One region of the Salinicoccus roseus genome, then DNA from elsewhere that is predicted to be linked to it. Evidence: predicted binding sites of a transcription regulator. Region 1 holds the regulator's gene; each other region holds the start of a gene.
What was found. The regulator NrdR, encoded in region 1, represses ribonucleotide reductase genes. The targets are predictions, from matches to a motif close to AACACNATATATNGTGTT.
Positions count from the first base shown of each region.

Region 2: a site for NrdR is predicted at 926-943, ahead of nrdD (anaerobic ribonucleoside-triphosphate reductase). Genes of this name have one in related genera too.
Region 3: a site for NrdR is predicted at 1,534-1,551, ahead of nrdI (class Ib ribonucleoside-diphosphate reductase assembly flavoprotein NrdI). Genes of this name have one in related genera too.

Region 1 covers NZ_RKQJ01000001.1:179,508-181,782, reverse strand. Annotated here, with positions in the region: gene EDC33_RS01045 (replication initiation and membrane attachment family protein) at 1-1,068, opposite strand, end outside; gene nrdR (transcriptional regulator NrdR) at 1,055-1,528, opposite strand; gene EDC33_RS01035 (glyceraldehyde-3-phosphate dehydrogenase) at 1,620-2,275, opposite strand, start outside.
Region 2 covers NZ_RKQJ01000004.1:199,562-201,836, reverse strand. Annotated here, with positions in the region: gene EDC33_RS12040 (aldo/keto reductase) at 1-793, shown strand, start outside; gene nrdD (anaerobic ribonucleoside-triphosphate reductase) at 956-2,275, shown strand, end outside.
Region 3 covers NZ_RKQJ01000001.1:1,287,796-1,290,070, forward strand. Annotated here, with positions in the region: gene nrdE (class 1b ribonucleoside-diphosphate reductase subunit alpha) at 1-1,058, opposite strand, end outside; gene nrdI (class Ib ribonucleoside-diphosphate reductase assembly flavoprotein NrdI) at 1,021-1,428, opposite strand; gene EDC33_RS06555 (DMT family transporter) at 1,800-2,275, shown strand, end outside.

The DNA of each region.
Region 1 (2,275 bases):
GTCCCTTGCGATCTTCATCGTATAATTGTACCCGAGGTCCCCGTTCTTCTGCTGATAGACATATTCAAGCAGGAGGTTGATCACCCCGTTCGGCAGGCTGGTCCTGGCGATGATATCGGTCACAAGTTTGAGGTCGTTGTCGCTTGGCTGATTGTTCCTGATGTCGTTCAGCCTATCAAGCGGACTGATCGACTCGAGCCGGTCGATATAGGAATCCTGCTCCGTCTCCCTCTCCGCCACCTGGGGTTTTGATATCGCCGGGAGTTTCCCCCGGCTCTCCTTCTGATAGTACCTTCTCGCCTCGTATTTCAGCTGCTCCATGTCGATGCCGGCATATTGTGTCGTCGATGACAGCAGGATCTGTTTCACATCATATGCATTCAGGTTGAATAGCACACTCAACTTCACAATCAGCATCCTGACTTCCCTTGTGAAGAAGGACCTGTCGATCTTCGTGCCCTTCAAGTGTGTGAAGAGTACATCGAAGTCGAAGTCTTCGATATCAAGGTTCGACCCGGCGGAGACATTCTCCCTCTTGAATGAGGCATCGGGTACGGTGAATCCTTCGCCGCTCCCTGCCTGGAACACTTCAGTGAACTTCCGCGTCACCTCGGTGATGTTCTTCGGCTTCATCGGATATGTCAGCCGCTCCTTCTTCTTCTTGTATGCATTCGGACCGATATGACTGTACAGGTAAAGGCTCAGCATGGGATCCTTGAAGAAGTCTTCCGGGGTAAGCGGAAGTAGCAGTTCATAGATGAACAGGTCATCGTGCTCCTCATTGGAGACGAAGGTCCTTATGAGGCCGATGCCCTCCAATTTCTCCAGAAGCGCAGAAAATGTGGACAGGGGCATGTTCAGTTCATCCATGATCTCCTTATGGAACCTGATCTCGAGCGTCCCGTGATGCAGGGAGGACTCCTGCAGATAGATGTATGCCATCGCAGCATCCTGATGGATGAGGGGGAGATAGAGTTCATTCAGCACATTCAGGTGGGACTTTTCAAAATCGGAGGGGTTATAGATCATGAACTCGGTATTCGGTTTCAGACGTTCATTGAAGTTCATCATCATCCCTGCCTTTGGCGAGGTGCTTCAGTGTATCCATCAACTGGTCGATATCCTTGAATTCCTTATAGACCGAAGCGAACCTGACATAGGCCACCTGGTCCAGTGTAATCAATTCCTTCATCACAAATTCACCAATTTCATTGCTTGATATCTCTGGCTTGTTCAGGTTTCTGAGCGCAGATTCTATGCGTGCAGTCGTTTTTTCCAATGCTTCGTATGGGATCGGACGCTTCTCACATGCTCTAAGCAGTCCGTCCATGAGCTTGTCCCGACTGAAGACTTCTCGGTTGCCATCTTTTTTTACTACGACGAGTGGAGACAGTTCCATGCGTTCAAAAGTGGTGAACCTGAAACCGCACTCCTCACATTCCCTGCGTCTGCGGATGGCGGACAGCTCATCCGTATGCCTGGAATCGACCACTCTGGAACTCGTATGCTGGCAGTTTGGACATCTCATATGACCACCTCACTTCCAGGGATTAGTATACCATTATAATATATCAGGAATAAAAAAAGAAGAAACAGAAGTTTCTTCTTTAAAAAAACATTTATATTTCCGAAACGATCTTTTCAGCAAGTTCGACGACACGTGTGGAGTAGCCCCACTCGTTGTCGTACCACGCAAGCACCTTCACCTTCCTGTCATCCATGACCATGGTGAGGGAGGAATCGATGATGGAGCTTCTGCTGTCAGTATTGAAGTCGCTCGAGACGAGCGGCGCGTCTGTGACACCGAGTATACCTTTGAGCTCGCCTTGTGCATACTTTTCAAATGTTGCATTGAGTTCCTCTTTGGTGACCGGCTTGTCCAGGTCCACCACCAGGTCCACGAGGGAAACATTGGAGACAGGTACACGGAGCGCCAGACCATGGAGCTTGCCGTTCAGTTGTGGCAACACGACGCCAAGTGCCTTTGCCGCTCCGGTCGAAGTCGGGATGATGTTATCTGCGCAAGACCGCGCCCTTCTCAGGTCCTTGTGGGGGTTATCGATGTTCTTCTGATCATTTGTATAGGCATGGACCGTAGTCATAAGGCCGTTGTTTATGCCGTACTCATCATCGAGCACCTTTGCGACGGGCGCCAGACAGTTTGTCGTACATGAAGCATTTGAAAACACATCATATGTATTGAGGTCGAGGGCCTCATCATTGACGCCGAGTACGACCGTCTGCACATCTCCGCCTTTGGCCGGTGCAGTAAGCA
Region 2 (2,275 bases), on a different contig from region 1:
TGCCGGTGTCAATCTGATTGATACAGCCTATATGTATGGGCCGAAACGTTCCGAGGAGCTGATTGGCGAGGTATTGAAGGAATACAGGCGCGGAGATGTCGTGGTTGCGACAAAGGCCGCCCATCGGGTGGATGAAGATGGCAATACGATCCTCGACAATTCTCCCGAGTTCCTCAAGCAGGCGGTGAATGAAGCACTAGAGCGTCTGCAGACGGACTATATCGATCTCTTCTATATCCATTATCCGGATGAGGAGACGCCAAAGGATGAAGCAATCCAGGCCCTTGCGGAATTGAAGGAAGCGGGCAAGATCCGCGCCATCGGTGTATCCAACTTCTCCTTTGAACAGCTGAAGGAAGCTGATAAGGACGGTCATGTGGATGTCTATCAGGGCCAGTACAACCTGCTCGACCGTTCCGCTGAGGAAGATCTGCTGAAATATACGGCAGAGCATCAGATTACCTTCATTCCGTACTTCCCGCTGGCTGCAGGGCTCCTCGCAGGCAAATATGACGAGAATACGAAGTTCGAGGATCTCCGGGCGAACCTGCCTTTCTATAAGGAAGACCAGTTCAGGGAAAACTTGAAGAAAGTCGATCAGCTCAAGGGAATTGCGGCTGAAAAAGGGGAAGAAGTCGCCCATATCGTCCTGGCCTTCTATTTGACCCGGCCTTCTGTCGATGTCCTCATCCCGGGGGCCAAGAATGGTGAACAGATCAGGTCAAACGCCAAAGCTGCGGAAGTCGAACTGACACAGTCGGAGATCGAGAAGATAGACAGGATATTCTCCTGATAGGAATACGCCTCCCAGATGGGAAGGCGTATTTTTAATATTTCAATAATCATTCATATCTTTTTGTCGGAAATTAGACAATGCATTCCAAATAATTAAACAAACCATATATTGTGTTAGTTTTCTAGTTGAAGCACAATATATAGCGTTTGGAGTGGTCATATGTATACATTGGATAAAGATATTGTACAGCTGCTGGAATTCGATCCATCGATTGTGCATGAGAACGCAAACAAGGACAGCAGGACGTTCAACACGTTCAGGGACCTCACCGCCGGAGTTGTGGCCAAATCATTTGCACTGGAGCGGATGCTGCCGGAACATGTCGCAAAAGCACACGCTGAAGGCGATATACATTTTCATGACCTTGACTATCACCCCTTCCAGCCGATGACAAACTGCTGCCTGATCGATATCCGTGGAATGCTCGCGAAGGGTTTCCAGATGGGCAATGCGAAAGTGGTCTCCCCGAAATCGATACAGACGGCAACAGCACAGATTGTGCAGATCATCGCGAATGTTTCCAGCAGCCAATATGGGGGGTGTACGGTCGATCGCATTGATGAGGTATTGAGCGCATATGCACAGAAGAACGAAGCGCATCATCGTGCTGTAGCGCAGGAATACGTGCAGGAGGACAAGATTGAAGCATATGTGGAAGCGCGTGTGAAGAAGGACATAAAAGATGCCATACAAAGTCTTGAGTATGAGATCAATACCCTCTACACGTCAAATGGGCAGACGCCTTTCGTCACAATCGGTTTCGGCCTTGGTACCGACAAATACAGCAGGTATATCCAGCGTGCGATACTCAATACGCGTATCGAAGGCATCGGTGATCAGAAGTTCACAGCGATCTTCCCGAAATTGGTCTTCTCCATCCGGAAGGGTGTCAACTTCTTTCCGGAGGATCCGAATTACGACATCAAACAGCTGGCCCTGGAATGCTCTGCGAAACGGATGTATCCGGATATCCTGAACTATGACAGGACTGTGGAGCTGCTCGGTGATTTCAAGGCACCGATGGGCTGCCGTTCATTCCTCCCGAGCTGGCAGGATGCGTCCGGCGCCTTCATCAACAGTGGACGCGCAAACCTGGGTGTCGTCACGCTCAATGTACCGCGGATAGCAATCGAATCAGGGGGAGACAAGAAAGCTTTCTGGGAGATTTTCCATGAGAAGATGTGGCTGATGCATGATGCACTTCTGAGCAGGGTCGAACGCCTCAAATCGGTAGTCAGCGACAACGCCCCGATCCTCTATAAGAGCGGCGCCTTCGGTATCCGGCTTGAACCCGGCGAAGATGTGATGGATGTGTTCACCAGGGAGCGCTGCACGCTGTCCATGGGCTACATCGGCCTTTACGAAGCGGCGACGGTATTCCATGGTCCGGATTGGGAAAAGAATCCCAAGGCCAAGGCGTTCACTATGGATATCCTGAAGGAGATGAAGCAGTATCAGTTCGATTGGACTGACGACTAT
Region 3 (2,275 bases), 1.1 Mb from region 1:
TGCAGCTGTGTCTGTGCAATCGTATTGAGCATCTCGCGTGCATCCATCTCACGTTTCTTCACCTTATCGTTTGCGACGAGTTCATCGTACATCTCGTCGAGATTCATATCATCCAGAGACTGGCCGTATTCGCGTTCGACCGTATGCGGTGCGAACAGATAGAACGGATCGTTGTTTTTGGCCAGGTCGAAGAACTTGGATGGCACGACGAGTCCAGTGGAAATCGTCGCAAGGCGGATATCTTCATCCGCATTCACTTTCTTCGTATCCAGGAATTCCGGAAGGTCATAGTGGAAGATGTTCAAGTAGACAGCACCGGCACCGGGTCTTTGGCCCAGCTGATCGGCATAGCCGAATCCGCCTTCAAGCGCCTTGGCGACCGGCAGTACACCTTTCGCTACGCCTTCAATGCCTTTTATCGCTTCGCCACGGGCACGCAGTTTCGACAGGTTGATTGCAACCCCGCCACCGATCTTGGAAAGCTGTTTGGCTGTGGAATCGATGTAGTTGATTGAATTCAGGCTGTCATCGACTTCAAGCAGGAAGCAGGAGACCATTTCGCCGCGGCGTGCGCGTCCTGCATTCAGGAATGTCGGTGTCGCAGGCTGGTAGCGCTGTTCGATCATCGACAGGATGAAGCGTTTGGCCTGTTCCTTGTTGCCCTTGGCCAGGTAGAGGCTCACGATGACCACGTGCTGCTTGTAGTCCTCGAGGTACTGCTTCTTGTCGTTCGTCTTCAATGTATAGTCCTTGAAGAACTTGCTTGCTGCCATATAGCTCTTGAACTGGAATGGGATGCTGTCCGCGTATGTGACGATGTCCATCACATCCTCATCGGAATACTCCGCAAACAGGTCATAGTAGAAATCGTTGTCCACTAGGTAGTGCAGACGTTCGAGCTCGCTGTCGAAATGGATGGTCTTGTCCTTGACCTCCTCCATGAAGACGGCCAGTGCCTCCTGATCCTTATGCAGCTGATAAAAACCTGTTTCATCGCGCTTCGTCACTTCGTTATTCAGTTCAATATGGTTGTATTTCTTTTCGTCCAAGACTTTCATGCATAGCCCCTGCCTTTTCAATGAATTCTTCTCTGTCTTTCTGGTTTCCATGAAGCTCAAACTTCATCAGCAATGGTACTCCGTATTCGTCACTGATATGCTCTCCGGCACGTGCAAAGTTGTTCCCCCAATTCCGGTTGCCGCTTGAGGCGACACCCACCATCAATTCGTGGTTCACTTCAAGAAACGTCTTCACTTCATCGGGTACTCCGCCGAACCCGTAGGTTCCGGTAACGAGTATGAAGGGTTCCCGGATCTGCTCGCTGCTGTTTGAAGCATTGATTTCGTAAGTATCATACTGCTCCGCCACCTGCGCGTTTCTGATGAAGCGCCTGGTATTCCCCGTCATGGAATAGAATGCAATCATCATGCCATCGCCTCCCCATTCCTTCTCCTGCAAAATAAAATAATCGAACTCCCGTCCGACAATCATGGTTGCATCTATTATCTCTTTACACGCTTCTTAAAGCAGGTAAACACTATATATTGTGTCCTACGGAAAATTTACACACAATATATGTGTATTGCACGTTCTATAATGACATAATCATACAGAATTATCAATGGCATAATAAGACATTTCATTGGGAATAATATCACTTAAATATAGACAAAGTCGCATCATATGTATGTTATACTATAGCAAAAATTCGACCAAAAATTTTTTGGTAAAACTCTCTCTGCATATAACTGTGAAATAAAAATTTCACCAAAAATTTTATCATGGAGTTGTTTCTTAAAATGAACAATACGACGAAAGGCATCATCGCCCTTCTCATTTCATCCCTCGGGTTCAGCCTGATGGCCCTGCTTGTAAAATACAGCGGAGATCTGCCGACGGTCCAAAAGGCATTCTTCAGGAACTTTGTGGCGATGCTCGTCGCCCTCACCCTCGCATTATACTACAGGGAGAAACTTTTTGGCCGGAGGGAGAACCAGGGGCTGCTCATGCTGCGTTCGACCTTCGGTGTACTCGGAGTCTTACTCAACTTTTTCGCAATCGACAGGATGGTTCTGAGCGATGCGGACATCCTCAACAAATTGAGCCCCTTCTTCACCATAATACTATGCGCCATATTCCTTAAGGAATACATACGGAAATATCAGATGGCCGCAATCATCATCGCCTTCATCGGCGCGATCTTCATCATCAAGCCCTCCATGTCGAGTGAGACGCTGTATGCCGTGGTCGGCGTACTCGGCGCCCTGCTGGCAGC